3 regions of the Streptomyces sp. NPDC001093 genome follow, and region 2 is predicted to be linked to each of the others. Evidence: riboswitches for the same ligand, from Rfam matches in the RefSeq annotation. Region 2 holds a riboswitch; each other region holds the start of a gene.
What was found. A riboswitch is a leader RNA that binds a small molecule or an ion and turns the genes downstream of it on or off. The one in region 2 is predicted to bind cyclic di-AMP.
Positions count from the first base shown of each region.

Region 1: another riboswitch for cyclic di-AMP. It lies ahead of ABT288_RS16275 (M23 family metallopeptidase); the one in region 2 lies ahead of ABT288_RS00040 (M23 family metallopeptidase).
Region 3: another riboswitch for cyclic di-AMP. It lies ahead of ABT288_RS36765 (transglycosylase SLT domain-containing protein); the one in region 2 lies ahead of ABT288_RS00040 (M23 family metallopeptidase).

Region 1 is NZ_JBEPBF010000027.1:20,853-30,655, forward strand. It holds gene ABT288_RS16250 (citrate synthase) at 1-338, shown strand, start outside; gene ABT288_RS16255 (CobW family GTP-binding protein) at 405-1,499, shown strand; gene ABT288_RS16260 (DNA gyrase/topoisomerase IV subunit A) at 1,496-3,955, opposite strand; gene ABT288_RS16265 (M16 family metallopeptidase) at 4,214-5,608, shown strand; gene ABT288_RS16270 (M16 family metallopeptidase) at 5,605-6,993, shown strand; cyclic di-AMP (ydaO/yuaA leader) riboswitch at 7,232-7,394, shown strand; gene ABT288_RS16275 (M23 family metallopeptidase) at 7,407-8,150, shown strand; gene ABT288_RS16280 (GntR family transcriptional regulator) at 8,350-9,036, shown strand; gene ABT288_RS16285 (HPr family phosphocarrier protein) at 9,182-9,463, opposite strand; gene ABT288_RS16290 (bifunctional acetate--CoA ligase family protein/GNAT family N-acetyltransferase) at 9,642-9,803, shown strand, end outside.
Region 2 is NZ_JBEPBF010000001.1:1,170-10,972, forward strand. It holds gene ABT288_RS00015 (NsdA family TPR-like regulatory protein) at 239-1,663, shown strand; gene lhgD (L-2-hydroxyglutarate dehydrogenase) at 1,725-2,942, shown strand; gene trmB (tRNA (guanosine(46)-N7)-methyltransferase TrmB) at 3,014-3,838, shown strand; gene ABT288_RS00030 (PrsW family intramembrane metalloprotease) at 3,881-5,206, shown strand; gene ABT288_RS00035 (aldo/keto reductase) at 5,297-6,241, opposite strand; gene ABT288_RS00040 (M23 family metallopeptidase) at 6,312-7,337, opposite strand; cyclic di-AMP (ydaO/yuaA leader) riboswitch at 7,347-7,491, opposite strand; tRNA gene ABT288_RS00045 (tRNA-Met) at 7,777-7,850, shown strand; gene ABT288_RS00050 (dihydrofolate reductase family protein) at 7,930-9,063, opposite strand; gene ABT288_RS00055 (MarR family winged helix-turn-helix transcriptional regulator) at 9,126-9,635, shown strand; gene ABT288_RS00060 (GTP cyclohydrolase II) at 9,751-9,803, shown strand, end outside.
Region 3 is NZ_JBEPBF010000107.1:23,297-33,099, forward strand. It holds gene ABT288_RS36760 (HAD family hydrolase) at 40-852, shown strand; gene ABT288_RS36765 (transglycosylase SLT domain-containing protein) at 1,035-1,526, opposite strand; cyclic di-AMP (ydaO/yuaA leader) riboswitch at 1,532-1,714, opposite strand; gene ABT288_RS36770 (polyprenyl synthetase family protein) at 2,280-3,290, shown strand; gene ABT288_RS36775 (LolA family protein) at 3,831-5,045, shown strand; gene ABT288_RS36780 (ABC transporter ATP-binding protein) at 5,116-6,147, shown strand; gene ABT288_RS36785 (ABC transporter permease) at 6,134-7,030, shown strand; gene ABT288_RS36790 (flavodoxin family protein) at 7,033-7,626, opposite strand; gene ABT288_RS36795 (hypothetical protein) at 7,824-8,858, shown strand; gene ABT288_RS36800 (VOC family protein) at 8,871-9,350, opposite strand; gene rarD (EamA family transporter RarD) at 9,469-9,803, opposite strand, start outside.

The DNA of each region.
Region 1 (9,803 bases), on a different contig from region 2:
GCACGGAGGACCCCCGTTCGCGGATGCTGCGGGAGATCGCCCTCGGCTTCGGCGGTCCGCGCGTCGACTTCGCGGTGGAGGTCGAGCGCCGCGTCGAGGCGATCCTCGCCGAGCTGAAGCCCGGCCGCGAACTCCACACCAACGTGGAGTTCTACGCCGGTGTGGTCATGGAACTGTGCGGACTGCCCCGCGAGATGTTCACCCCCACCTTCGCGGCGGCACGCGTGGTGGGCTGGAGCGCCAACATCCTGGAACAGGCGGCCGACTCGAAGATCATCCGGCCGGTCGCGCGCTACGTGGGGCCGACGCCGCCGGTCGCGGTGCCGGCCACCGGCTGACGCACCCGCCCCAGGAGCCCCTCCTATCCTGGACCGGCAGTCGGTCCACACGAGAGAGGTCACCCGTTGGGGAACAGCAGCGGTCCGCAGATCCCGGTCGTCGTGCTCGCCGGATTCCTGGGCTCCGGGAAGACCACCCTCCTCAACCACCTCCTGCACCGCAGCGGAGGCAGCCGGATCGGGGCGATCGTCAACGACTTCGGGGCCATCGAGATCGACGCGATGGCCGTCGCGGGCGCCCTCGGCGACTCGACCGTCTCGCTCGGCAACGGCTGCCTGTGCTGTGCCGTCGACGCCGGTGAACTCGATCTCTACCTGGAGCGGCTCGCCGACCCGGGCACCGGCATCGACGTGATCGTCATCGAGGCCAGCGGGCTCGCCGAGCCGCAGGAACTGGTGCGCATGGTGCTGGCCTGCGAGCACCCGAGGGTCGTCTACGGCGGCCTCGTCGAGGTCGTGGACGCCGCCGAGTTCGACGACACCCGCGCCAGGCACCCGGAGATCGACCGGCATCTGGCCCTCGCCGACCTGGTCGTGGTCAACAAGCTCGACCGGGCCGCCGACGGTGACCGGGTGCTCGGTCTGGTGCGCTCCCTCGCCGACCGCGCCGCCGTGGTCCCCGCCACCTACGGCCGGATCGACCCGGAGTTCCTCTTCGACTGCAGGCCGAGCGAGGAGCGGATCGGGCAGCTGTCCTTCGACGACCTGCACGAGCCCACGGAGCACACCGAGGCCGACGGGCACGATGAGCACGCGGGTCATCTGCACACCGGCTACGACAGCCTCTCCTTCGCCTCCGAGGCGCCCCTGGAACCCCGCCGGCTCATGCGCTTCCTCGACAGCCGGCCCGAGGGGCTGTACCGGATCAAGGGCTACGTCGACTTCGGGCCGTACGACCCCCTCAACCGGTACACCGTGCACGCCGTCGGCCGCTTTCTGCGCTTCTACCCGGAACCCTGGGGCGGTGCCGGCGACCGGCTCACCCAGCTCGTGCTGATCGGTTCCGGCATCGACACCGAGGCCCTCGGCCAGGAGCTCAAGGGGTGCGAGAACGACGCCCCACACGCCGACGAACGCGGCATGTGGGGCGTCCTGCGCTACGTCCAGGGCTCCGAGGAGGAGCCCGACGCGCAGCCGTACGAGGCGTCGTACGAGGCCTAGAGCACCGGTCCCGCGATCACCGCCACCGTCTTCGGCAGCGACGTGCCCGAACCGTCCCGGCGCGGGTCCAGCTCCGGCAGCTCCGCCGGGGTGCCGTTCTTCTGCGCCGCGCGCGCGGGAGCCGGGCCCGCCCAGCCCAGCGACAGGCAGTCCTCGCCCTTCAGGAACCGCTGGCAGCGCACGCCGCCCGTGGCCCGGCCCTTGCGCGGGTACTGGTCGAACGGGGTCAGCTTGGCGGTCGTCTGCACCGAGTCGTCCAGCGTGCCGCGCGAGCCCGCGACCGTGAACACCACCGCGTCGGCCGCCGGGTCGACCGCCGTGAAGGAGATGACCTTCGCGCCCTCGGCGAGCTTGATGCCCGCCATACCGCCGGCCGGACGGCCCTGCGGGCGCACGATGGACGCCTGGAAGCGCAGCAGCTGCGCGTCGTCGGTGATGAACACCAGGTCCTCCTCGCCGGTGCGCAGCTCCACCGCGCCGACGATCCGGTCACCCTCCTTCAGCGTGATGACCTCCAGCTCGTCCTTGCTGGACGGGTAGTCGGGCACCACACGCTTGACGATGCCCTGCTCGGTGCCGAGCGCCAGGCCCGGGGACGACTCGTCCAGCGTGGTCAGGCAGACCACCGTCTCGTCGTCCTCCAGGGAGACGAACTCCGCCAGCGGCGCCCCTCCGGAGAGGTTCGGCGCGGCCGCCGTCTCCGGCAGCTGGGGCAGGTCGACCACGTTGATCCGCAGCAGCCGGCCCGCCGAGGTCACCGCGCCGATCTCGCCGCGCGCGGTCGCCGGCACCGCCGAGACGATCACGTCGTGCTTGACGCGCTTGGCGCCGGCCTGCTCCGGGAACGGCTCGGCGGTCGCCGTACGGGCCAGCAGACCCGTCGAGGACAGCAGCACCCGGCACGGGTCGTCGGCCACCTGCAGGGGCACCGCGGCCACGGGGGCGCCCGCGGACTCCAGCAGGACCGTACGCCGGTCGGTGCCGAACTTCTTGGACACGGCGGCCAGTTCGGCCGAGACCAGCTTGCGCAGCTCCGCGTCGGACTCCAGGATCCGGGTCAGCTCCGCGATCTCCGCGGTGAGCTTGTCCTTCTCCGACTCCAGCTCGATGCGGTCGTACTTGGTGAGCCGGCGCAGCGGCGTGTCGAGGATGTACTGCGTCTGCACCTCGCTCAGCGAGAAGCGCTGCATCAGGCGCTCCTTGGCCTGCGCGGAGTTCTCGCTGGACCGGATCAGCCGGATGACCTCGTCGATGTCGACCAGCGCGGTCAGCAGGCCCTCGACCAGGTGCAGCCGGTCGCGGCGCTTGGTGCGGCGGAACTCGCTGCGGCGCCGGACGACGTCGAAGCGGTGGTCGAGATAGACCTCCAGCAGCTCCTTCAGGCCCAGCGTGAGCGGCTGGCCGTCGACCAGCGCGACGTTGTTGATGCCGAAGGTCTCCTCCATCGGGGTCAGCTTGTAGAGCTGCTCCAGGATCGCCTCCGGCACGAAGCCGTTCTTGATCTCGATGACCAGGCGCAGGCCGTGCTCGCGGTCGGTGAGGTCCTTGACGTCGGCGATGCCCTGGACCTTCTTCGCGTTGACCAGGTCCTTGATCTTCGCGATGACCTTTTCGGGGCCCACCGTGAAGGGCAGTTCGGTGACGACCAGGCCCTGGCGGCGGGCGGTCACCGTCTCGATCGAGACCGTCGCGCGCATCTTGAAGGTGCCGCGGCCCGTCGCGTACGCGTCCCGGATGCCGTCCAGGCCGACGATCCGGCCGCCGGTGGGCAGGTCCGGGCCCGGGACGTGCTTCATCAGCGCGTCCAGGTCCGCGTTCGGGTACTTGATCAGGTGGCGGGCGGCCGCGACGACCTCGCGCAGGTTGTGCGGCGGCATGTTCGTCGCCATGCCGACCGCGATGCCCGAGGAGCCGTTGACCAGCAGGTTCGGGAAGGCGGCGGGCAGCGCCACCGGCTCGCGCTCCTGGCCGTCGTAGTTCGGCGCGAAGTCGACCGTGTCCTCGTCGATCGACTCGGTCATCAGACTCGTCGCCTCGGCCTGCCGGCACTCGGTGTACCGCATGGCGGCCGGCGGGTCGTCGTTGCCCAGCGAGCCGAAGTTGCCGTGGCCGTCGACCAGCGGCACGCGCATGGAGAAGGGCTGGGCCATGCGCACCAGGGCGTCGTAGATCGACGCGTCGCCGTGCGGGTGCAGCTTGCCCATGACCTCGCCGACGACACGCGCGCACTTCACATAGCCGCGGTCGGGGCGCAGGCCCATCTCGTTCATCTGGTACACGATCCGGCGGTGCACCGGCTTGAGGCCGTCACGGGCGTCCGGCAGGGCGCGCGAGTAGATGACCGAGTACGCGTACTCGAGGTAGGAGCCACGCATCTCGTCCACGACGTCGATGTCGAGGATCCTCTCCTCGAACGAATCGTCGGGCGGCGGGGTCTTCGTGCTGCGGCGGGCCATCGCTGCCGGCTCCTTGCTGAAGCGATTGACTGATCTGACGCGGACCATTGTGGACCGCGGCACTGACAACCCGTACCACGACCCGGTCCCGGGAGGTTTCCCAGCATCCCCGGGCGGGTCCGGCCAGGGCCGCGGGATCCGCTGTGGGCGTACGTCCCGCCGGAACTTCGTCGAGGTCCCGCACGGTTTGCATACAGTGGCAGGAACGGCAGGAAAACCGCGGTTTCCACAACCGCCTCCGCTCGCGAAGGGATGTACATGCCCATGGGTCACACGACCACAGCCGAGGCAGGCTCCGGGGGCCTGACAGCGACCGAGCACCGCCTGGCCAACGGTCTGCGCGTGGTGCTCTCCGAGGACCACCTGACCCCGGTCGCGGCGGTCTGCCTCTGGTACGACGTCGGCTCCCGCCACGAAGTCAAGGGGCGTACCGGCCTGGCTCACCTTTTCGAGCACCTGATGTTCCAGGGCTCGGCGCAGGTCAAGGGCAACGGTCACTTCGAGCTCGTGCAGGGCGCCGGAGGCTCGCTCAACGGCACCACCAGCTTCGAGCGCACCAACTACTTCGAGACCATGCCCGCCCACCAGCTGGAGCTCGCCCTCTGGCTGGAGGCCGACCGCATGGGCTCGCTGCTCGCCGCCCTGGACGACGAGTCCATGGAGAACCAGCGGGACGTCGTCAAGAACGAGCGCCGTCAGCGCTACGACAACGTGCCCTACGGCACCGCCTTCGAGAAGCTGACCGGCCTGTCGTACCCGGAGGGCCACCCCTACCACCACACGCCGATCGGCTCGATGGCGGACCTGGACGCGGCCACCCTGGAGGACGCCCGCCAGTTCTTCCGCACCTACTACGCGCCGAACAACGCGGTGCTCTCCGTGGTCGGCGACATCGATCCCCGGCAGACCCTCGCCTGGATCGAGAAGTACTTCGGGTCGATCCCCTCCCACGACGGCAAGCCCGCCCCCCGCGACGGCTCCCTGCCGGAGGTCATCGGCGAGCAGAAGCGCGAGGTCGTCGTCGAGGAGGTCCCGGCGCGCGCCCTGATGGCCGCCTACCGCCTCCCGCACGACGGCACGCGCGCGTGCGACGCCGCCGACCTCGCCCTGACCGTCCTCGGCGGCGGCGAGTCCTCCCGCCTCTACAACCGGCTCGTGCGCCGCGACCGCACGGCCGTCGCGGCCGGCTTCGGCCTGCTGCGGCTCGCCGGCGCGCCCTCCATGGGCTGGCTGGACGTGAAGACCTCCGGTGACGTCGAGGTGCCGGTCATCGAGACCGCCATCGACGAGGAGCTGGCCCGGTTCGCCGAGGAGGGCCCCACGCCCGAGGAAATGGAGCGCGCCCAGGCCCAGTTGGAGCGCGAGTGGCTGGACCGGCTCGGCACGGTCGCCGGCCGCGCCGACGAACTGTGCCGGTACGCCGTCCTGTTCGGTGACCCGCAGCTCGCCCTCACCGCCGTCAAGCGCGTCCTGGAGGTGACCCCCGAGGAGGTCCAGGCGGTCGCCCAGGCCCGCCTGCGCCCCGACAACCGCGCGGTTCTGGTCTACGAGCCGAAGTCCCCGGAGAAGGCCCCGGACGCCGACGTCCCCGAGGACCCGGAGCAGGAAGCCACCGTAGAGGCCGGTAACGAGAACGAGGAGACGGCCAAGTGACCCAGCTCGCCACCATGGACTTCCACCCCCAGCCGCAGCCCGGCGAGGCCAAGCCGTGGGCGTTCCCGGCGCCCGAGCGCAGCGCGCTCGACAACGGCCTGACCGTGCTGCGCTGCCACCGCCCCGGCCAGCAGGTCGTCGCCGTCGAGGTGCTGCTCGACGCGCCCCTGGACGCCGAGCCGGCCGGTCTGGACGGCGTCGCCACGATCATGGCGCGGGCCTTCTCCGAGGGCACCGACAAGCACTCCGCCGAGGAGTTCGCCGCCGAGCTGGAGCGCGCGGGCGCCACGCTCGACGCGCACGCCGACCACCCCGGCGTCCGGCTCAGCCTGGAGGTCCCGGCCTCCCGCCTGGCCAAGGGCCTCGGCCTGCTCGCCGACGCGCTGCGCGCGCCCGCGTTCGCCGACAGCGAGGTGGAGCGGCTGGTCCGCAACCGCCTGGACGAGATCCCGCACGAGCTGGCCAACCCCTCCCGCAGGGCCGCGAAGGAGCTCTCCAAGGAGCTGTTCCCGGTGGCCGCGCGCATGTCGCGCCCGCGCCAGGGCACCGAGGAGACGGTCGAGAAGATCGACGCCGCCGCCGTACGCGCCTTCCACGGCCGGCACGTACGCCCGGCCACCGCCACCGCGGTCGTCGTCGGCGACCTCACCGGCGTCGACCTGGACGCGCTGCTCCTCGACACCCTGGGCGCCTGGACGGGCACCCCGGGCGAGCCGCGGCCCGTGCCGCCGGTGACCGCCGACGACACCGGACGCGTGGTCATCGTGGACCGGCCCGGCGCCGTGCAGACGCAGTTGCTCATCGGCCGCGTCGGCCCCGACCGGCACGACCGTGTGTGGCCCGCCCAGGTGCTCGGCACCTACTGCCTCGGCGGCACCCTCACCTCCCGCCTGGACCGCGTCCTGCGCGAGGAGAAGGGCTACACCTACGGTGTGCGCGCGTTCGGCCAGGTCCTCAGGTCCGCGCCGGACGGCACGGGCGCGTCGATGCTCGCCATCAGCGGCTCCGTGGACACCCCCAACACCGGCCCGGCGCTGGAGGACCTGTGGAAGGTGCTGCGCACCCTCGCCGCGGACGGGCTGACCGACGCCGAGCGGGACGTGGCGGTGCAGAACCTCGTCGGGGTGGCGCCGCTGAAGTACGAGACCGCGGCCGCCGTCGCGAGCACGCTGGCCGACCAGGTCGAGCAGTACCTGCCCGACGACTTCCAGGCGACGCTGTATCAGCAGCTGGCCGCGACGGGCACGGTGGAGGCCACGGCGGCCGTCGTGAACGCCTTCCCGGTGGACCGTCTGGTGACCGTCCTCGTCGGTGACGCCGCCCAGATCAAGGCACCGGTGGAGGCGCTGGGGATCGGTGAAGTGACCGTGGTGGCGGCCGAGTAGTCCCCGTAGGGACGGCTGCTGAGTGACGGCACACGCGCGTGGGGCCCTGACGACCGACTCGTCGTCAGGGCCCCTGCTGTTCCACTCCCTTCTCCAGATGCCCGATTTGAGACGGAGGTTGCCTGTCTGCCCTGTGGGATGCGCTACAAAGGCCCGGATCGGTTTGGGGTTCGAAGCAGGCTTCCGTAGCGTCGTCCGGGCTGTTCGTCGGTAGGCAGTGCGCCGCACCCGCGGCACCGGACAGCCATCGCCGAGTCCCCGTACGGCGCGAGCCAGGGGAGCCGGGGACCCACGCAGTCCCTGGGGTGAATCGGGCGCCCGCGCCAGCGCGAGGGAGTCCGTAGGAGACCTTCCTGCTCCGAACCCGTCAGCTAACCCGGTAGGCGAGAGGGAAGGAAAGGACCAGCCACTCCATGGCGTTCATGTGCGCCACCGGGAAGCACCGCAAGCCCGGCCGGGTCAAGCGCACCACCGCTCAGGCGGCAGGCGTCGCGGCCCTCACCACCACCGGTGTCATCGGCACCCTCGCCGCCTCCCCGGCGCTCGCCGCCGAGAACACGGTGGAGCAGACCGGCCTCACGCCCGTCCTCGCCGTGAGCGACGACGTCGCCGAGCACATCGACGCACAGGCCACCGCGCAGCAGCGGGCCGCCGAGCAGAAGGCGGCCGAGGAGGCCGCGGCCAGGAAGGCGAAGGAGGAGCGCGAGGCCAGGGCCCGCGCCGCCCGGGAGGCCGAGCGCGAGCGCCTGAACGCCTTCGTCGCCCCGATAGCCGACTCCTACGTCTCCACCGGCTACCAGGCCAGCAGCTCCCTGTGGTCCTCCGGCCGCCACACGGGCATAGACTTCCACGCCGCCAGTGGCACCCCGGTCCACGCGGTCGGCTCCGGCACGGTCGTCTCCACCGGCTGGGGCGGCGCGTACGGCAACCAGATCGTGATCAGGATGGCCGACGGCATGTACACCCAGTACGGCCATCTGTCGTCCATCGGCGTCTCGGTGGGCCAGCAGGTCACCCCGGGCCGGCAGATCGGCCTGTCCGGCGCGACCGGCAACACCACGGGCCCGCACCTGCACTTCGAGGCCCGTACGACCCCCGACTACGGCTCGGACGTCGACCCCGTCGCCTACCTCCGCAAGCACGGCGTGAACGTCTGACGCCTCGTCGCACTGCATGCGAAGCCCCGGCTCACCGAGCCGGGGCTTTCGCCGTCTTTTCACGGGCGCCACCCGATCCGCTGACCAAAAAATATCCATGGATTCCGGCCCGCCGTCGGAAATTCCGGCTCATTGGAATAGAGTCACGGAACAGGCGTCCATCGTCGACGTTTCACGGGGATTAAGGCGGAGGTCGGTCATGCGTATTCCGGCGCACTCGGTGTGCACGGCCATCCGGGACGACATCGTCGCGGGTGTCTACGAGCGCGGCGGCCGGCTGACCGAGGAAGTCCTGGCCCGCCGCTACGGCGTCTCGCGCGTCCCCGTCCGCGAGGCTCTGCGCACCCTGGAGGCCGAGGGCTTCGTGGTGACCCGCCGGCACGCGGGCGCGTGCGTGGCCGAGCCGACCGAGCAGGAGGCCGCCGACCTGCTGGAGATGCGCCTGCTGCTGGAGCCGCTCGGGGCCGCCCGGGCCGCGCAGCGGCGCACCGAGGCCCATCTGAAGGTGCTGCGTGGCCTCGTCAGGCTGGGCCAGGAGCGGGCCCGCAGCGGCAACAGCGGCGACCTGCGCTCGCTGGGCGGCTGGTTCCACGAGACGCTCGCCCAGGCCTCGGGCAGCCCCTCGCTGACGGCGATGCTCAGCCAGCTGCGGCACAAGATCTCCTGGATGTACGCGGTGGAGGCGCCGTCGAGCCCGGTGGAGTACTGGGCGGAGCACGGCGCCATCGTCGACGCGGTGGCGCGCGGCGACGGCGAGCGCGCGCGGGCGGTCACGGCGCTGCACACCGAGCGCGCGACCGCCGCGCACCGGCTGCGTTTTTCCGGGGGCGCCGAGCGTGTGAGGACTTCGCAACATGCCGTAAACATGTCGGGCCTTCGGCATTAACACGGGCGCCGTATACAAAGAAGAGGTATTCGGTCGCGAAGTATTTCCGCTGCCTCAATTCCGGTGTGCGCGCAATGAGCCCGGAAACACAGAGCCGCGCCGCCCGAAAAGGCGGCGCGGCTCCGCTGTATCAGTGCGCTGGTGTTCAGACCGTCTCGGGCAGTTCCTCGAGGCCCTCGGAGACCAGCTTGGCCAGACGGTCCAGGGCGGCGTCGGCGCCCTCGGCGTCGGAGGCGAGGACGATCTCCTCGCCGCCCTGGGCGCCCAGGCCCAGGACAGCCAGCATGGAGGCCGCGTTGACGGGGTTGCCGTCAGCCTTGGCGATCGTCACCGGGACGCCTGCGGCCGTGGCGGCTCGGACGAAGATGGAGGCGGGACGGGCGTGGAGGCCCTCGGCCCAGCCGACGTTGACGCGGCGCTCAGCCATGTGTTGCTGCCCTTCAGTCTTCAGGGTTGTCTAGACCAGTTTCCCATATCGCGAAGCGTGCCCGGAGCGGACCTTCGTCCGCTCCGCCGTGGCGCCGGAACCGCGGCCTCGGTTCCGGCTTCCGTCCTCCACAGACTGCCCCGCGCCGTTGTCGGACGCGAGCCGTACTCTGGGGCCCATGCAGACCTCGGCGGACCGGCAGGACCGGCACCAATACCCCGCCCACTGGGAGGCGGACGTGGTGCTGCGCGACGGGGGTACCGCGCGCATCAGGCCCATCACCGTTGATGACGCCGACCGCCTGGTCAGCTTCTACGAGCAGGTCTCGGACGAGTCGAAG
Region 2 (9,803 bases):
ATGGAACCGCTCCCGAGATGGCCGGAGAAGAGCGCACGGACGGGCGCACGGCCACACGCACGGGGGCACGAGGCGGCAGGCCGTGCACGGTGCGTACAGGACCGCGCTTCCGTACGGACCACAATCCCGCCAACCGGAACAATGCCCCTTAACGCTTGGGATGCGGCGAACTACGCTGGGTTTACGAATGCCGCATGGTTATGCCAGCGCGGCAGCCGTCTGTGTCGAGGGGTGGCGCATGTCCAGGGAGCAACGCGGGCCGAACGAAAAGCTCGGCGCCGTTCTCGCCCTCGCGGGAATCAGCAACGCAGGACTCGCCAGGCGCGTCAACGACCTTGGGGCGCAACGCGGGTTGACTCTTCGCTACGACAAGACCTCGGTGGCGCGCTGGGTGTCGAAGGGGATGGTGCCGCAGGGTGCGGCGCCGCACCTCATCGCGGCCGCCATCGGCCAGAAGCTCGGCCGCCCGGTGCCGCTCCACGAGATCGGCCTGGCGGACGCGGATCCCGCGCCCGAAGTGGGCCTCGCCTTCCCCAGAGACGTCGGACAGGCGGTGAAGTCGGCGACGGAGCTGTACCGTCTCGACCTCGCCGGGCGCCGGGCCGGCTCCGGCGGCATCTGGCAGTCGCTCGCCGGATCGTTCGCAGTGAGCGCATACGCAACGCCTGCCTCGCGCTGGCTGATAACCCCCGCCGACAGCTCGGTCGCGCGGGAGGCGGGCTCCGCCGAGGGCTCCGGCGCACCGATCAAAGTCGGCCACAGCGATGTGCGCAAGCTGCGGGAGGCCGCCGAGGACGCCCGGCGCTGGGACTCCAAGTACGGGGGCGGGGACTGGCGTTCGTCGATGGTGCCGGAGTGCCTGCGGGTGGAGGCGGCGCCGCTGCTGCTCGGCTCCTACTCCGACGAAGTGGGCCGCGCGCTCTTCGGGGCGTCCGCCGAACTCACCCGGCTCGCCGGGTGGATGGCCTTCGACACCGGTCAGCAGGAGGCGGCACAGCGGTACTACATCCAGGCGCTGCGGCTCGCGCGCGCGGCGGCGGACGTCCCGCTGGGGGGCTATGTCCTGGCCTCCATGTCCTTGCAGGCGACGTATCGCGGCTTCGGCGACGAGGGGGTCGATCTGGCGCAGGCCGCGCTGGAGCGGAACCGCGGGCTGGCGACCGCGCGCACGATGAGTTTCTTCCGGCTGGTGGAGGCCCGGGCACACGCGCGTGCCGGGGACGCGCAGGCGGCGGGTGCTGCGCTGAAGGCGGCCGAGGGATGGCTGGAGCGGTCCCGGGAGGGGGACAACGATCCTTCTTGGCTTGGTTTCTATGGATATGATCGTTTTGCCGCGGATGCGGCCGAATGCTACCGGGACCTGAAGGCCCCCCGGCAGGTGCGGAGGTTCACGGAACAGGCCTTGTCCAAGCCGACCGAGGAGTTCGTACGGTCGCACGGCCTGCGGCTGGTCGTCTCGGCCGTCGCCGAGCTGGAGTCCGGGAACCTCGACGCCGCCTGCGAGCAGGGCGTGCGGGCCGTGGAGGTGGCCGGTCGGATCTCGTCCGCGCGCACGACCGAGTACGTGAAGGACCTTCTGCACCGGCTGGAGCCGTACGGGGACGAGCCGAGGGTGGTGGAGCTGCGGGAGCGGGCGCGCCCGCTGTTGATGGCTCCGGCCTGAGAACCGTCACACCCGCGTTTGAAGGCGTTGTCAGTGGCGCAGTGCACTATCGAGGTGGGAGGTGGTGCAGGTGCCGGTCGGGGCCTACGACTGTGATGTGCTCGTGGTCGGTGGGGGGATCGTCGGGCTGTCCACGGCGTATGCGATCACGCGGGCCGCACCGGGCACGGCGGTCACCGTGCTGGAGAAGGAGCCGGGACCGGCCCGGCACCAGACGGGGCGCAACAGCGGGGTCATCCACAGCGGGATCTACTACCGGCCGGGCTCCCTCAAGGCGCGGTACGCGGTGCGGGGCGCCGCCGAGATGGTCAAGTTCTGCGCCGAGTACGGCATCGCGCACGCCGTCACCGGCAAGCTGATCGTCGCCACCGAGCGGGAGGAGCTGCCCCGGCTGCACGCGCTCGTGCAAAGAGGCCGGGAGAACGGGATTCCGGTCAGGGAGCTGGGCGCCGCGCAGATCGGTGAGTACGAGCCCGAGGTGAGAGGGCTGGCCGCCATACACGTCGGGACCACCGGCGTGTGCGACTTCGTCGGCGTCGCCCGGCAGCTGGCGCGGGCCTCCGGGGCCGAGATCCGCTACGGCGCCCGGGTCGTACGGATCGACCGGCGGCCGGAGCGGGGCGTGGCCGTGCTCACCTCGGGCGGAGACGTCGTACGCGCGCGCGTCCTGGTGAACTGCGCCGGGCTGTACTGCGACGAGATCGCGCGGCTGACCGGGGACGAGCCCCCGGTGCGGATCGTGCCGTTCCGCGGGGAGTACTACGAGCTGGCGCGGCCGGAGCTGGTGCGCGGCCTGGTGTATCCGGTGCCGGACCCCGCCTTCCCGTTCCTCGGGGTCCATCTGACCCGGGGCATCGACGGCGGCGTGCACATCGGCCCCAACGCGGTGCCGGCCCTGGCCCGGGAGGGGTACGGCTGGGGGGTCCTACGGCCCCGGGAGCTGGCCGGGACCGTGGCATGGCCGGGGTCGTGGGCGATCGCCCGGCGGCACTGGAGATACGGCGCGGGGGAGCTGCACCGCTCGCTGTCGAAGGGGGCGTTCCTGGAGGCGGTGCGCAGACTGCTGCCCGGGGCGGAGGCGGACGACCTGGTGCGGGCCCCTGCCGGGGTGCGGGCGCAGGCGGTGTTGCGCGACGGGACGCTGGTGGACGACTTCCTCATCCGAGAAGGGAGCCGGGCGGTGCATGTTCTCAACGCGCCGTCCCCCGCAGCGACCGCCTCTCTGCCGATCGGTCGGGAGGTCGGGCGGCGGGTGCTGTCCATGCTCGGGGCGCTGTAGTGGCCGTACCAGGGGGCTCGCCCCCGGCCCCCGTCCGCCCCCTGGTGGAGCGCCGTAAAATCGGAAGCACTGTGTCTGACTTCCTCAACGCCCCCGAAGCCCCCTCGCCGGCCCCCCACCCCCCCGGCGCGTCCATCCGGCATACCCGGGCCAAGGGGGAGCCGCGGTTTCCGGACGGTCCCAGGGCGGACCCCGCCGGGTCGCACTTCGAGCGGCGGATCCGGAGTTTCCAGCCGCGGCGCAGCCGGGTGACCTCCGGGCAGGCGGACGCGCTGCAGCGGCTGTGGCCCACGTGGGGGCTGGACATCGACGGACAGCGGGTCATCGACCTCCCCGAGCTGTTCGGGAACGACGGGCCCGTCGTCCTGGAGATCGGCTTCGGGATGGGCGAGGCCACCGCGCGGATGGCGGCGGCCGACCCGGACACCAACATCCTCGCCGTCGACGTGCACACCCCAGGTCAGGGCAATCTGCTGGCTCTCGCCGACCGCAACGGGCTGTCCAACGTCCGTGTGGGCAACGGGGACGCGATCATCCTGCTCCGGGAGATGCTCGCCCCCGACGCGCTCGACGGGCTGCGCGTGTACTTCCCGGACCCCTGGCCCAAGAAGCGGCACCACAAGCGGCGGCTCATCCAGCCCGAGTTCCTGACCCTCGCCGCGACCCGGCTGAAGCCCGGCGCGCTCGTGCACTGCGCGACCGACTGGGAGCCGTACGCCGAGCAGATGCTCGAGGTGCTCACCGCGCACCCCGACTTCGAGAACACGCAGGCGCGCGGCGGTTTCGCAGCACGCCCCGAGTTCCGGCCGCTGACCCGTTTCGAGGGGCAGGGACTGGACAAGGGACACGTGGTGAACGATCTGCTCTTTCGTCGCGTACCCCACCAGGACCGATAATCCGCTCCAGCCCCTCGTCCCGTCACCGTTAGGGTCGATGCCGTGGCCACCAGTCCTCCGTTTCCGACGTATCCGCCGGGTCCCCACGGCCCCGTGCCGTTCCGCCATCCGCACTGGTGGCAGCGCAGGTGGGTGCGGTACGGGGCACTGATCACACTGCTCGCGCTGTCCGGGCTCGTCATCCTGGCGCTGGTGCGCAGACAGACCGGTACCGAGGGGTTTCTCGTCGGGCTCGGTCTCGCCGTGCTGCCCGTGCCGTGGCTCATAGCGGCATTCCGGTGGCTGGACCGGGTCGAGCCCGGCCCCTGGCGGAACCTGCTCTTCGCGTTCGCCTGGGGGGCCTGCGCGGCGGCGCTGATAGCCATCGTCGCCAACAGCTTCGCGACGAAATGGATAGCCACCGCCACGGCCGATCCGGCCAGTGCGAACACCCTGGGCGCCACCGTGATCGCGCCCATCGTGGAGGAGTCCGCCAAGGCCGCGGCCGTGCTGCTGGTCTTTCTCTTCCGCAGACGTCACTTCACCGGGATCGTCGACGGGGTGGTGATAGCGGGCATCACCGCCACCGGGTTCGCGTTCACCGAGAACATCCTCTACCTGGGTACGGCCTTCGGGGCCGACCAGCTCAGCGGCGGCCGCGGCATCCCCTCCGTCACCGCCGCCACCTTCTTCGTGCGCATCGTGATGTCCCCGTTCGCGCACCCCCTGTTCACCACCATGACCGGCCTCGGCTTCGGCATCGCCGCGCTCTCCGCCGAGCGGCAGCGCGCCCGGCGGGCGCTGCTGCCGGTCTGCGGTCTGCTGCTCGCGATGAGCATGCACGCCTTCTGGAACGGCTCCTCCACCTTCGGCGAGTTCGGCTTCTTCGCCGTCTACGGCGGATTCATGGTGCCCGTGTTCGGGCTGCTGACCTGGCTCGCGATCTGGACGCGGCAGCGGGAACTGCGCACCGTGCGCGAGGAGTTGCCGGCGTATGTGCTGGCCGGGTGGCTGGGGCCGGCCGAGCCGTTCGCGCTCGGGTCGATGCGGGCCCGGCGGACGGCCCGTGACTACGCCCGGCACCACGGCGGCAAGCCGGTGGCGCGGGAGGTGGCGCGCTACGAGACGGACGCCACCTCGCTCGCGTTCCTGCGGCGCCGGGGGCGTCAGGGGAAGGCCGGGGCCGACTTCGTCGTACGGGAGCGGGAGCTGCTGGACGAGCTGTGGAAGCGGAGGAACGCGGCACGGCCGGCGCTGGAGTATGCGGCGCGGATGGCTCCACCGGTTCGGCCGATGTACGCGGCGCCGGTGCCGATGCCCACGGCGTATCGGCCGGGGTACGGCAGTCCGGCGGCGCCCTACTCTGCTTACAACCCGTATCAGTCGTGACCGATCGGGTGGCGGAGGGTATGGCACCGCCGGAATCCGCCGTCGTGGCCGAGCGCCGTTGCGGCGGAGGAATCAAGCCGGCGGGAGGGCTCAGGCAGACGCTGCCGTCAGCCGCGCCAGCTCCTCCTCCGTCAGCTTCAGGTCCGCCACGGCCAGGAGGGCCGGGAGCTGGGCCGGCGTGCGGGCCGAGGCGATCGGGGCCGTGATCGTCGGCTGGGCCGCCAGCCAGGCGAGGGCGACCGTGGCGACGGGGGCGTCGTGGGCGCCGGCGATCTCGTCCAGGGCCGCGAGGACCTTCTGGCCGCGCTCGGTCTCCGCGTACTCCTGGGCCCGGCCCGCGCGGGCGCTGTCGACCTTGGTGCCGGGGCGGTACTTGCCGGTCAGGAAGCCTGCGGCGAGGGAGAAGTACGGCACGGCGGACAGGCCCTCCTTGGCGGCCAGGTCCTGCAGCGGGCCCTCGTAGGTGTCGCGGGAGACGAGGTTGTAGTGGGGCTGGAGGGCGACGTAGCGGGCCAGACCCTCGCGGTCGGAGACCTCGAGCGAGGCCTTGAGGCGCTCGGGGCTGATGTTGGAGGCGGCGATGTGGCGGACCTTGCCCGCCTTCACCAGCTCGTCCAGCGCGCCGATGATCTCCTCGACCGGGATCTCGGGCTTGTCGAAGTGGGTGTAGTAGAGGTCGATGTAGTCGGTGTCCAGGCGGCGCAGGGAGGCGTCGGCGGCGGCCTTGATGTTGGCGGCGGACAGGCCCTGGAACTCGGGGTGCTGGCTGACCTTGGTGGCGATGACGACGCGGTCGCGGTTGCCGCGGGCCTTGACCCACTTGCCGATGATCGTCTCGGACTCGCCGCCCCGGTGGCCCTCGATCCACGCCGTGTAGGAGTCGGCGGTGTCGATGAAGTTGCCGCCGACCGCCGTGTAGGCGTCGAGGACGGCGAAGGAGGTGTCCTCGTCGGCGGTCCAGCCGAAGACGTTGCCGCCGAGGCAGAGCGGGAAGACCTGGAGGTCGGAGGAGCCGAGTGTGCGCAGAGAGGTCATGCTCTGTGCCAACGCCGGCGGTGGATGACCGCATTCCACCACCGGCGTCAGGATCGCCCGAACGGAGGCGTCAGGGGGTGAGGCCCTTGTCCCGCAGCCACGGCGCCGGGTCGATGGCGGTCGCCTGGCCGTTCGGGTGGACCTCCAGGTGCAGGTGCGGGCCGGTGACGTTGCCGGTGGCGCCGACGCGGCCGATGACCTGGCCGGTGGAGACCTTCTGCCCGACGGAGACGTTGATCGAGGACTGGTGGCAGAACCACAGCTCGGTGCCGTCGTCCAGGGTGATGACGGTGCGGTAGCCGTAGGCGCCCGCCCAGCCGGCCTGGGTGACCGTGCCGCTGTGGACGGCCTTGATGAGGGTGCCGGTGGGGGCGGCGAAGTCGAGGCCGGTGTGGTAGCCGGAGGACCACATCGCGCCGGGCTGCCCGAAGGTTCCGGTGATCGTGTACGAGACGACCGGCAGCGTGTACTCCTTGGCCAGCTCGGCCAGCCGCTTGGCCTCGGCGGCCTGCTTGGCGTCGGCCTCCGCCTTCGCCTTGGCGTCGGCGGCCTCGGCGGCGGCGGCCTGCTCCGCCTTGGCGGCCGCGGCGGCGGTCTGCTTGTCGGCCGCGGCGATCGCGGCGACGGTGGCCTTGCTGTCGGCCTTGTTCTGCTGCTGCTCGGCCTGGGCCATGATCCGGTTGCGCAGGGCCTCGCCGGCGTTGCCGCCGCCGGCGCTGTCGGTGGTCACACCGACCTTGCTGAGGCCGGTGGCGGTGGCCTGGGGCGTGTCGGAGGAGCCGCCGAAGATGTGCTCGACGGAGTTCAGGTCCGGCAGGGATATGGAGACCGGCGGCTTGCCGGTGTTGGCGCTGGCCATGCCGCCCGCGCCGACCGCGGCCATCACGCCGACGCCGAGGACGGTGGAGCTGCGCGCGAAGCCGCCGCGCTGCTTGGCGACGCGGTGCCGGCCACGGACCGGGGAGACGGAGTCCTCGGTGGGGTTCCACTCCTCCCAGGGCCCCTCCTCGGCGCGGTAGGCGCCGTAGCCGAAGGTCTCCGGCTGGGCTTGCGGGGGCACGAACGGGGCTTCTGGGGCGGGCCGGTTGGACGCCACTCGGGCGTACTCCTTTCCTTCCTCCGCCTACCGGGTTAGCTGACGGGTTCGGAGCAGGAAGGTCTCCTACGCGCGTATACCGGCCGGTATCCGCGCGATTCACCCCAAGGTGGTGGTTCCCCGGCTCCCTTGCGGGATTAGGCGCGTGCGCACGGAGCCGCCTCTTGTGGCGGCTGGGACGACCGCGCTGCGTTATCGAACGTTAATAGACCTGCGAGTCACTTTCCAAGCCGTTCGGCTTGATCATTAACCTTTTCCGAGCGGGACTTACCGGCCAGGAGTGCGGCAAATGGGGCGAGTTGGCCGCCGCTCAGGAGTCTCGGCGTTTTTGATGGTGACTCAGATGTTATGCGGAGGGCGTCCGTCCGGTCACTGTGGGTGAAGACGATCAGGTGGCGCCGGGCGGCACACCGGGTGGTGTACAGTAGAGACACAACGACGCGGGGTGGAGCAGCTCGGTAGCTCGCTGGGCTCATAACCCAGAGGTCGCAGGTTCAAATCCTGTCCCCGCTACTGAAGGCTCAGGGCCGGAATCCATGGGATTCCGGCCCTGAGTGCTTTCCGCCCCTGTACGGGACGGGCCGGGGCGGGCTCACCCCAGCAGATGCCCGTTCGGCGCCTTGGCGGGGCCCTCCAGCTCGGGCAGGACGACCACCTCCGCGCCCGCCTTCGCCAGGACGCCGCTCCCGTCGGCCGCGTCCACGAACGTGTCCGGCTCCCGCCAGGCCGTGACCACCCTGCGCACCCCCGCCCGAAGGATCAGCTCGGCACAGGGCGCGGGCCGCGAGGCCCGCCGGGCGCAGGGCTCCAGGCTGCTGTACACCGTGGCGCCGGCCAGCCGCGGATCCGCCGGGTCGAGCTTGGCGAGGGCGGCCTCCTCCGCATGGACCACTGGGTCGTCTCCCTCGCGCGAGTGACCCCGCGCGAGCTCCGTACCGTCGGCCGCGACCACCACCGCCCCCACACTGAACGCGGTCCGCGAGGGCGGACACAGCGCGGCCAGCTCGCAGGCGGTGCGCAGCCAGTGACGGTCGGCGGCGGTGGCGACGGCACCCGTGCCGGGGGCCGTGGGCTCGTAGCGCATGAGAACAACGTCCTCGATCCGGCGGGTCTCGGTCAGGCGCAGCCGGCCGGCCTGGTAGCCGCCGGGGCCGAACAGGCGGGGCGCGGCCGGGTCGCCGACGAACAGCGGCGCGAGGACCAGCTGGAGCTCGTCGGCGAGCCCCAGCTGGAGCAGCTGGGTGTGGACCGTGCCGCCGCCCTCGACCATCAGCCGTCCGACCCCGCGCACGTCGTGCAGGTGGGACAGCAGGGCCCGCCAGTCGAGGCCGGGGCCGAGCGGGACGACGTCGGCGGTGCCGCCGACGCGGCGGACGGCCCGCTCGGCGCCCTCGTCGGTCGTGTAGACGAGTTTGTCGCCGCCGGTGTGCCAGAAGTTGGCATCGGGGTCGAGGTCGCCGGTGGCGGTGACGGTCACCTTCAGCGGGTACTCCGGCCGGCCCGCCCGCACCCGCGCCGCGCGGCGCTCGGCGGAGTTGACCAGCAGTCGCGGGTTGTCGGCGCGGATCGTGCCGGCGCCGATCAGGATGGCGTCGACGGAGGCCCGTACCGCGTCGACCCGGTCGAAGTCGGCCGGGCTGGACAGCAGGAGCCGGTCGGGGCCGGTGTCGTCCAGGTAGCCGTCGAGAGAGACGGCGGCGGACAGCAGCACGTACGGGTACGACATCGGCGCGGTCTCCCTGCGAGGCGAGTCTTGGTTCAAGTTTGAAACAAACTTACACTGGCGGCATGACGACCCGCTGGCTCAGCCCCGAGGAGCAGCGCGCCTGGCGCGCGTACATGGCCGCGACGCACCTTCTGGAGGACGCGATCGACCGACAGCTCCAGCAGGACGCCGGCATGCCGCACCTGTTCTACTCCGTGCTGGCCAACCTGTCCGAGGCGCCCGACCGGCGGCTGCGGATGACCGACCTCGCCGAGTCGCTGAAGATCACGCGCAGCAGGCTGACGTACGCGGTGACCCGCCTTGAGCGGGACGGGCTGGTACGGCGGGAGGACTGCCGATGGGACAAGCGCAGCAGCATCGCCGTACTGACGGACGAGGGGATGGCCGCACTGGAGCGCACGGCGCCCGGGCATGTCGAGACCGTGCGCGCCACCCTGTTCGACCGGCTCACTCCGGAGCAGGTGCGGCAGCTGGAGGAGATCTGCACGGGGATCGCGCGCGGGCTGCAGGGCGGCGACGCCGAGTCCGGGACGGAGGACGTGCCCTGGCGGCGCCGTTCGTCCTGTTCGTGATTCCCGCCGTTCGTGATTCCTGATTGCTTTAAGTTTGAAACATGGGGTAGGGTCCGTGCGAAGCGCTGCTTCAAATCTGAAGCACCTGCACCTGTCCGCACCCGGAGGGACCCGCATGCCCGACATCCCCGCCGCCACGCCGCGCGCCCGCGTCCGGGTACCGCTGCG
Region 3 (9,803 bases), on a different contig from region 2:
AGGTGAGTCGGCGGGGCCCGGTATCCGTATTCTCTGATCATGGCAGCCACCCCCGCATACGCACTGATCGCCACCGACCTGGACGGAACGCTGCTGCGCGGCGACGACACCGTCTCCGACCGGTCGCTCGCCGCGCTCGCGCGGGTGGCGCGGGCCGGCGCCCGGCACCTGGTGGTGACGGGCCGCCCGGCCCCGCGGGTACGGCCGCTGCTGGCACGCCTCGGCTGTACGGGGCTCGCGGTGTGCGGGCAGGGCGCACAGGTCTACGACGCCGGGACCGGCCGCCTGCTGTGGTCGGTCCGGCTGGACCGGGAGCTGGCCGAGACCGCGCTCGGCAAGATCGAGGCCGAGGTGGGGCAGGTGTACGCGGCCGTCGACCAGGACGGGGTCGAGGGGCTCACGCTCATCGAGCCCGGCTACCGGATGCCGCACCCGACCCTGCCCGCGGTCCGGGTCGGCCGGCGCGACGACCTGTGGTGCGCGCCGATCAGCAAGGTGCTGCTGCGCCACGCCGGACTGTCCGACGACGAGTTGGCGGCCATCGCACGCGCGGTGGTGGGCTCGCTGGCCACGGTCACCATGTCCGGGCCGGGGACCGTGGAGCTCCAGCCGTCCGGGGTGACCAAGGCGACCGGTCTCGCGCTGGCCGCCGAGCGGCTCGGGATCGCGGCGGAGGAGGCGCTGGCGTTCGGCGACATGCCCAACGACATCCCGATGTTCGACTGGGCCGGACACGGAGTCGCCATGGCCAACGCGCACCCCGAACTCAAGGCGGCGGCCGACGAGATCACCCTGTCGAACGAGCAGGACGGCATCGCGGTCGTCCTCGAAAGACTGTTCCCGACCGACTGACCGGCACATCAGTACAGGACCGTGCCCAGCGCCCCGGCCCGCCCTGTACATGACCGTCCTCGGTGCACGGGTGTCCCAGGTGCACGGCCGTCCCCGGAAGAGTGACGGCCGCCCGGCGCGTGCCCCTCCGTCAGGTGTGGGCACACGCCGGGCGGCCGATTCCGCGCCGGTCGGCGGGACCGTCAGTACGCGCTGAACACGTTGTCGATCGACCCGTACCGGGCGGCGGCGTAGTTGCAGGCCGCGGTGATGTTGGCGACCGGGTCGTAGGGGTCGAAGGAGGTGCCGGCCACGTGGTACGCGTTGAAGGTCGGGTCGATCACCTGGAGCAGACCCTTGGACGGGATGCCCGCGGCGGCGTTGGAGTCCCAGAGGTTGATGGCGCGCGGGTTGCCGGAGGACTCCCGCATGACGTTGCGGTAAATGCCGTTGTAGGTGCCCGGGATGCCCTTCTGGGCCATGATCGCGAGGGACTCGCGGATCCAGCCGTCGAGGTTGTTGGGGTACCCGGCGACGGTGGTGGCGGCGGTCTTGGTGGTCGTGCCGGTGGCCGCGGAGGCGCTGGTGGCGCCGACGAGCGACACAGCGAGGACGGCGGCACCGGTGCCGGCGACGGCGAAGGCACGGGCGAGGCGGGTGGTGCGGGTGCGGCGGGGCTGAGCGGCAGCGGGCATGAAGGAAGTCCTCTCCGGCGCCTGCGAGGTGAGCTGTCGGGTTCGGGCGGGGAGGTGCCCGGCCTTGCCTTCGTGCGAAGACAGGGCTTCACCCCTAGCCGTTCCGGTGCGGCGTGTGCCGTCCGGTCCGGCGGACTTACCTGGGTCCCCCGCTCCTGCCGTACGAATGAGTTCGTCGATGGGTTACGCGGGCGGCGGCAGGATTCGGCGTCCGCCCGACGGCCGGAACGTATGCGAGAGCACATGTCGGGAACAAGTACTCGATTCACACAACGCACCATTTGACCTTGGTCTGTGCCGTTTGGGGTACTTGATCCTTTGCGTTTGCCAACCCTCAACTCGCCGACAGGGGAAGGGGAGAGGAGGCCTGACGGCTCCACGGCGCCGAAGGTCGTGCGTGACTCAACTCACGAAATAACAAAGTATTTCAAATCAGACATAGGGGATTTGGGTGGGTCGGGCGGGTGGTGGTGGAACCCGCGACGCGGCGCCTGTCGTTGTCCGGGGCGTAGGTATTACTCCGCTCGCCTCCTCGGCTCGCGACAAACCGTGCCTGTTCCTGTTAAGTCGATGAATGTCCGCTCATATCACTTGATCAAAAACATACTGGTCGTGATCCGATACCGCCCAGCCTGGACCGGTGGGCGCTATCGGTGATCGAAACAGGACCGGATACGCTGACTTGAGTGATGGCAGCGACCTATCGACAAACCGTGTAATCGCCAGCAGACACCAGCAGACAGGAGACCCCTCGTGACCGTCGTCGGGCCGTTCGGGCTGAGCGTGCGGGACCAGGCTCTGGAAGCCGATGTCCAGGCCGGATTGGCGGCTGTCGAGGAAGGCTTGCTCGAGGCCACCAAGAGTGAGGTCCCGTTCATCACGGAGGCCGCGCAGCACCTCGTACGAGCCGGCGGGAAGCGGTTCCGGCCGCTGCTCGTGATGCTCGCGGCCCAGTTCGGCGACCCCTACGCGCCGGGCATCGTGCCGTCGGCCGTCGTCGTGGAGCTGACCCATCTGGCCACGCTGTACCACGACGACGTCATGGACGAGGCGGCCGTGCGGCGCGGCGTGGCCAGCGCCAACACCCGCTGGGGCAACTCCGTCGCGGTCCTCACCGGCGACTTCCTCTTCGCCCGCGCCTCCCAGATCCTCGCCGACCTGGGCCCCGAGGCGGTCCGGGTGCAGGCCCTCGCCTTCGAGCGGCTGGTCACGGGCCAGATCCTGGAGACCGCCGGCCCCTCCGACGGCCGCGACCCGGTCGAGCACTACCTGGACGTGCTCGGAGGCAAGACGGGCTCGCTGGTGGCGGTCTCCTGCCGGTTCGGCGCGATGATGTCCGGCGCCGACGAGACCGTCGTGGACGTGCTCACCCAGTACGGCGAGCGGCTCGGGGTCGCCTTCCAGCTCGCCGACGACGTCCTGGACATCGCCTCCGACTCCCACGAGTCCGGCAAGACCCCGGGCACCGACCTGCGCGAGGGCATCCCGACCCTGCCCGTGCTCCGGCTGCGCGAACGCGCCGCCCGCCTCGGTCTGCCCGAGGACATCGCGCTGTGCGACCTGCTCGACTCCGACCTCAGCGACGACGCCCGGCACGCCGAGGCGCTGGCCGCGCTGCGCGCCCACCCCGCGCTGGAGCAGGCCCGCCGCGACACCGTCCGGTACGCGGAGGAGGCCCGCGCCGCGCTGGCGCCGCTGCGGGAGTGCGACGCCAAGGCCGCGCTGCTGGAGCTGTGCGACGCGGTGGTGCACCGCGCCGGCTGACCCGGCCGCCCGCCACGCCACGCCTCTGGTTGTACGACCGGCACGCCTCCGGCTGTGCGCCGCGCCGCGTGTCGGCCGTACGTCACGGCCCGCCGCCTGCGCCGTCTGCCGCACCGCGCTTCCGGCCGTACTCCACGGCCCGCCCCGCCGCCCGCCGCGCCGCGATTCCGGCCGTGCGGATCCGGCGCGCTTCGGCCGTGCGTCGCGCGCCTTCGGCCGTGCGACCGGCCCGGATCCGTCCATCCGTACGGCCCTGCGCCATCGGTACGACCGTCCGGCCCGTGCATCCGTACGCCCCCTGCGCGCCCGTAAAGCCCCGTCCGTTCCGGTGAGACCCCTACGGGTCGGCGGAGTCGCGGCCCCCGCGTGTCATACCGCAGGCGTACGCGGAGTTGGCTCCGAGGTCTGACGCTTCCTCATGGCTGATTTGGTGAGATGGAAGCCACGGAAATCACCACTCCTCACCGATTCGGGTGAGAATGGCGGCTCTGGTGGACCAGCGTGACAACAGCCGCCGCCGACGACGGAGGTAAGGCACACATGGCACCGTACGAATCCGACGACGCAGTGGACGCCGCGCGAGTGGACGCCGCGCGTGACGAGGAGCGGCAGGCCGGGCGCCGCAGGGCCGCCCGTTACGCGGTCCCGGTCGCCGTGGTGGGGGTCGCGGCGGCCACGATCGGTCTGGTCCCGGCGCTCGCCGCCTCCGGCGACCCCGACCTGCCCAGGATCACCGCGCAGCAGCTCATCGAGAAGATCGCCAAGTCGGACGTGCAGCAACTGTCCGGCACCGTGCGGATCGACACCGACCTCGGCCTGCCCAACCTCGGCGGCCTGGCGAACAACCTGTCCTCCGCCGCCGGCAAGGGCTCCGGCGACGGCTCCTCCGCCGATCCGCAGTCCCAGCTCACCTCGCTGGTCTCCGGCACGCACACGCTGCGCGTGGCCGCCGACGGCCCCGAGAAGCAGAAGCTGTCGCTGCTGGAGAGCGGCTCCGAGTACAGCCTCATCCACAACGGCAAGAACATGTGGGGCTACGACAGCAAGACCAACGAGGTGTACCACGGCATCTCGGCCGACTCCGGCAAGGAGCACAGGGCCGAGCCCCCGGCCACGCCGAAGGACTTCGCCGACCAGGCGCTGAAGTCGGTGGACGGCACCACGTCCGTCACCGTCGACGGCACCGAGCGGGTCGCCGGGCGCGACGCCTACAAGCTGCTGATCAAGCCCAGGCAGTCCGGCACCACGGTCGGCGCCATCAGCATCGCCGTCGACGCGAAGACGGGTACGCCGCTGAAGTTCACGCTGACGCCGAAGAGCGGCGGCGCCGCCGTCCTCGACGTGGGCTTCACCCAGGTCTCCTTCGCGAGGCCGGCCGCGTCCACCTTCGACTTCGCCCCGCCCAGGGGTGCGAAGGTGACGGAGGAGAAGAAGGACTCCGCGGCTCGCAAGCACGCGCCTGAGTCCGGTGGGGACTTCGCCAAGGGCATGAACGGCGCCGAGGTCCTCGGCAAGGGCTGGACGTCCATCGCCACCTTCGACACCGGCGCCAAGGGCGGCCTGCCGACCGGCTCCCGGGGCGGTGACCTCGGCGGCTTCCTCGGCTCGCTGGGCGACAAGGTCTCGGGCAAGTTCGGCAAGGGCACGGTCTTCTCCACCCGCCTGGTCAACGCCCTGATCACCGACGACGGCAAGGTGTACGCCGGCGCGGTGACCAAGGACGCCCTGGTGAAGGCGGCGAACGCGGGAAAGTGAGCCCTTCCGGGCACTACGGACCGTGACCGTACGTTCACCCTTCACGGAGGCACGAACCGAGGGGGAGCCGATGGACGGAACGTCCGCCACGGAGCGGGAGGCGGGAAACGCGGGGAAGCGTGCCCCGGGGCAGGTGGAGGACGCGGGGAAGCCTGCCCCGGGGCCCGCGGAGGCGAGCGTCATCGCCACCCGCGGCCTCACCAAGCGCTACCGCGGCGGACAGCTCGCCGTCGACGGCCTCGACCTGACCGTCCCGGCGGGCAGCGTCTTCGGCTTCCTCGGTCCGAACGGCTCGGGAAAGACCACCACCATCCGCATGCTGATGGGCCTGATCGAGCCCACGGCCGGCACGGCCCGCGTGCTGGGCCGCCCGATGCCCCGGGCGGCCCGGTCCGTCCTCCCGCAGGTCGGCGCGCTCATCGAGGGCCCCGCGCTGTACGGCTTCCTCTCCGGCCGGGACAACCTGCTGCGCTACGACGCCGCCGACCCGACCGCCGACCCCCGCACCCGGCACGCCCGCGTCGCCGCCGCCCTGGACCGGGTGGGTCTCGCGGCCGCCGCCGGCAAGAAGGCGAAGGCGTACTCGCTGGGCATGAGACAGCGCCTCGGACTTGCCGCCGCGCTGCTCCAGCCGCGCCGGCTGCTCGTCCTGGACGAGCCCACCAACGGCCTCGATCCGCAGGGCATGCGCGAGATCCGCACCCTGATCCGTGAGCTGGCCGCCGACGGCACGACCGTCTTCCTCTCCTCCCACCTCCTCGACGAGATCGAGCAGGTCTGCACGCACGCGGCGGTCATGACGCGGGGCCGGCTCGTCACCCAGGGCGCGGTGGCCGACCTGGCGTCCGGGGCGCGCGGACGGCTGGTGGTGACCACCCCGGATCCGGCCGAGGCGGCCCGTGTGCTGAAGGAGCAGGGCGTCGGGGACGTCACCGCCGAGGGCGAGAGGGTCACCGGCGAACCGCCCGCGCGGGACCTCGCCGAGGTGAACGCGGCCCTGGTCGTGGCGGGGGTCCGGGTTCGGGGGTTCACGGTCGAACGGGCCTCGCTGGAGGACGCGTTCGTGGCGCTGACGGGGGAGGGCTTCGATGTCGCGGGCTGAGACGGTCCCCGTGTCCGAGGCGGTCGCATCCGCCGCCCGCAGGCCGAGCCCCCTGTGGACGCTCGGTCTGCTGCGCAGCGAACTGGTCACGACCCTCCGCCGCGGGCGCACGCTCGCCCTGCTCGGGGTGCTGGCCGCCGTGCCGGTGCTGGTCGGGATCGTCGTGAAGATCCAGACGCGGGGCGGCGGGACGGCGGACCACAGCGGCCAGGGCCCGGCGTTCATGACGCAGATCACCAACAACGGCCTGTTCCTGGTGTTCACGGCACTGGCCGCGACCCTGCCGGTCTTCCTGCCGATGGCCGTCGGGGTCGTCGCGGGCGACGCGATAGCCGGCGAGGCGGGCACGGGCACCCTGCGCTATCTGCTGGTCGCCCCGGCCGGCCGCACCCGGCTGCTGCTCACCAAGTACACGACGGTGATGGCCTTCTGCCTGCTGGCCACGCTGGTCGTGGCCTGCTCGGCGCTGATCGTGGGCGCACTGCTCTTCCCGCTGGGCGACCTCACGACCATATCCGGCACCCGGATCAGCTTCACCGATGGCCTCGGCCGGGCCCTGCTGATCGCCCTGGTGGTCGCCGCCTCACTGGTCGGCATGGCGGCGCTCGGCCTGTTCGTGTCGACCCTCACGAACAGCGGCATCGCGGCGATGGCGACCACCGTCGGCATACTCATCACGGTCCAGATCCTGGACCAGATACCCCAGTTGCACGCGGTGGGCCCGTACCTGTTCTCGCACTACTGGCTGTCCTTCGCCGACCTGGTGCGCGACCCCGTCTACTGGGACGACCTGGTGAAGAACCTAGACCTCCAGGCGCTGTACGCGGCCGTGTTCGGCTCGGCGGCCTGGGCCCGGTTCACGACGAAGGACATCAGCGCGTAGGGCTAGCCGGCGGACGTCTCGTACGGGAAGCGCGCGAACGGCGGATCCTGGGCGAAGAAGGTCTTCGCGCGTGCCAGCGCGTCGGTGTCCTTCAGCACGTCACCCGGGGCGCTGCCGTTGCCCAGCAGCACCCCGCCGAAGCGCATCCCCATGTAGGCGGCGGAGTTGTTGAGCGTGCCGGTGTAGGGCTCGGCGACCGACTGCTCGGTGTGGGCGAGCGCGGCGATGCCCCAGAGCGTGCGCCCGGCCAGGGTCGCCTTGAAGTCGACGCCCGGGGTGCGCAGCCAGCCCGACCAGTGGTCCAGGTAGCGCTTGGTCAGGCCGGACACCGAGTACCAGTACAACGGCGAGGCGATCACGATGTCCGTGGCCGCGAGGGTGGCGTCCAGCAGCAGTCCGGTCGCGCTGTCCGAGGGAGGCCGTACGTGCTCGCTGTCGTGCCGCAGGTCCGCGAAGTCGGGCAGCGGGTGCTCGGCCAGACGGATCCAGCGTTGTTCGACGTCACCGGGCAGCTGCTCGGCCGCCGCGCGGGCCAGCAGTTCGGTGTTGCCCTCGGCGCGGGCGCTGCCCAGGACGAAGAGAAAGCGACGGCTCATGGGTCCCCCCGGGGGCGTGCTGTCGTACGGCGAATAAAGGCGCATGCATTTTATGCACACGCAAGCTATTGGCGCCAGGGCGGGGCTGGTGCGAGGCTGTGACGCTGCGGTGACGCGGAAACCGCAGGGAGGCCGACACACTGGTCGGCAGGACGCGTACGACCGGATCGCGACGCCGGGGGAGTGAGGGAAAACCGATGTCTCGAGTCAGCTTCGAGAAGAAGCGGGCGCAGCAGCCCGCCCCGCATCCGGCGGTGGTAGCGGTCCGGGTGTTCGGCGCGGGAGGCGCGTCGGTGGGCGGGATGTCGGTGGTGGCGGCGCCGGGTGAGGAGATCCAGCAGGCCGTCCTCAACCATCTCCAGCGGCTGGCCATCAGCGTCGGCACCCCCATACGCGCCACGATCCACGACGACCGCGCGGGCTGCGTGGTTCCCCTGGAGGTATCGGCGGACGGCTCCAGCCGGGTCACCGGCCGGGCGGTACGGGCGGCCGTGGCTTCCCAGGTGACCGTGCCTACGCCTGAGGAGGCGCGGGATGTGTCCCCGGTGAAGCAGCCGGCGCCCGTGCCGGCCGGGGCCGTGCAGGCGCCGACGGGGCAGTTCGGCCCCGCGCCGGTCATGTCGGTCACGAAGGCCCTGGTGCCCGTGGTCGAGCTCTCCGAGCCCGAGCCCGAGCCCGCCTCCACCCCGACTCCCACCCCCGCCCGCGGCTTCGACGCCGTCGCCGAGGAGGTGCTCGGGGACGTGCCCGTCACCGAGACGGCGGAGGGGGCCGAGTTGCTCACCGAGCCGATGACGCGGATCAACGAGGCCGTGCGCTCCGGCCGTATCGAGACGGCGGTGCAGCTCGCCGACCGCACGGTCACCGAGGCGATCACCCTGCTGGGCCCCGGTCATGCCGAGGTGCTGCACCTGCGGGAACTGTCCGCCTACATCGCCTACTTGGCAGGCGACCCGGTCGGCGCCTGCCGGCAGTCCCTGGACCTCGCCCGGCTGCGCCGGCAGGCGCGGGACGCGGAGGCCGCCTACGGCAACGTACAGAGCGCGGCCACCGCGTGGCGGGCGGTGCGCGATCCCGAGGAGGGGCTGCGGCTGGGCCGCGACCTCATCGAGCTGTGGGCGGACCTCACCACCGAGCCGGGTCCCGCCGCCGACGACCCGCGCCCGCTGGAGTCCGCCCGCGCCCGCATGGTCCGCCTGACCGACCGAGCGGCCCGCGCCGCACAGTCGTAACCGGCGACAGCCCTACTGCACGCAGAACTCATTGCCCTCAGGGTCCGCCATCACCACCCACTCGCCGGAGGGTTCCTTCACCTCGTTCAGCACCCGCGCGCCCAGCGCCCGAAGCCGTGCCACCTCGTCGGCGCGCCGGCCCGCGCCGGCGTGCAGGTCGAGGTGGAGCCGGTTCTTGACGGTCTTCGGCTCCGGCACGCGCTGGAACAGCAGCCGCCGCCCGAGCCCGGTGCCGCTCTCCGGGTCGTACGGGTCATCGGGGTGCCGTACGGCGATCAGGTCGCGGAAGGCGGGCCGGCCGTGGTACTCGACCGTGGCCTCGCCGGGCAGCGCGCCGAGGGACAGCAGCCGTTCTACCAGGGCGCTGTTGTCCTCGGCCGTGTAGTGCAGCGCGGCGGCCCAGAAGTCGGCCTGGGCGTGCGGGTCGGCCGCGTCGATGACGAGCTTCCAGTGCAGCGGGGCGGGGGCCTCGGAGGGTGGTTGAGTCGACATGCTCACCACTTATAGCGGCGGGCACTGACATCGGCGGCGAGTGCGGACATCAGCGGCGGGCACCGACGTCGGTGGCGTCCACCGGATCCCGTACCCGCCGGTTCGGAGGGCCGCCGGTTCAGGCTTCCACGGGCGCCGCGTCGGGCGTCTCCACGCGGGGCGGGCCGAGAGGCTCCCTCGGCCTGCGTGCGGCGCGCAGCGCGTCGCCCGTGAGCAGCATCAGCGCCAGCCAGACCAGCGCGAACCCGGCCCAGCGCTCGGGCGGCATGGCCTCGTGGAAGTAGAGGATGCCGAGCAGGAACTGGAAGACGGGCGCCAGGTACTGCAGCAGGCCCAGCGTGGACAGGGGCACGCGGATCGCCGCCGCGCCGAAGCAGACCAGCGGCAGTGCGGTGACGAGGCCGGTGGAGGCGAGCAGGGCGGCGTGCCCGGTCCCGTCGTTCAGGAAGCCGG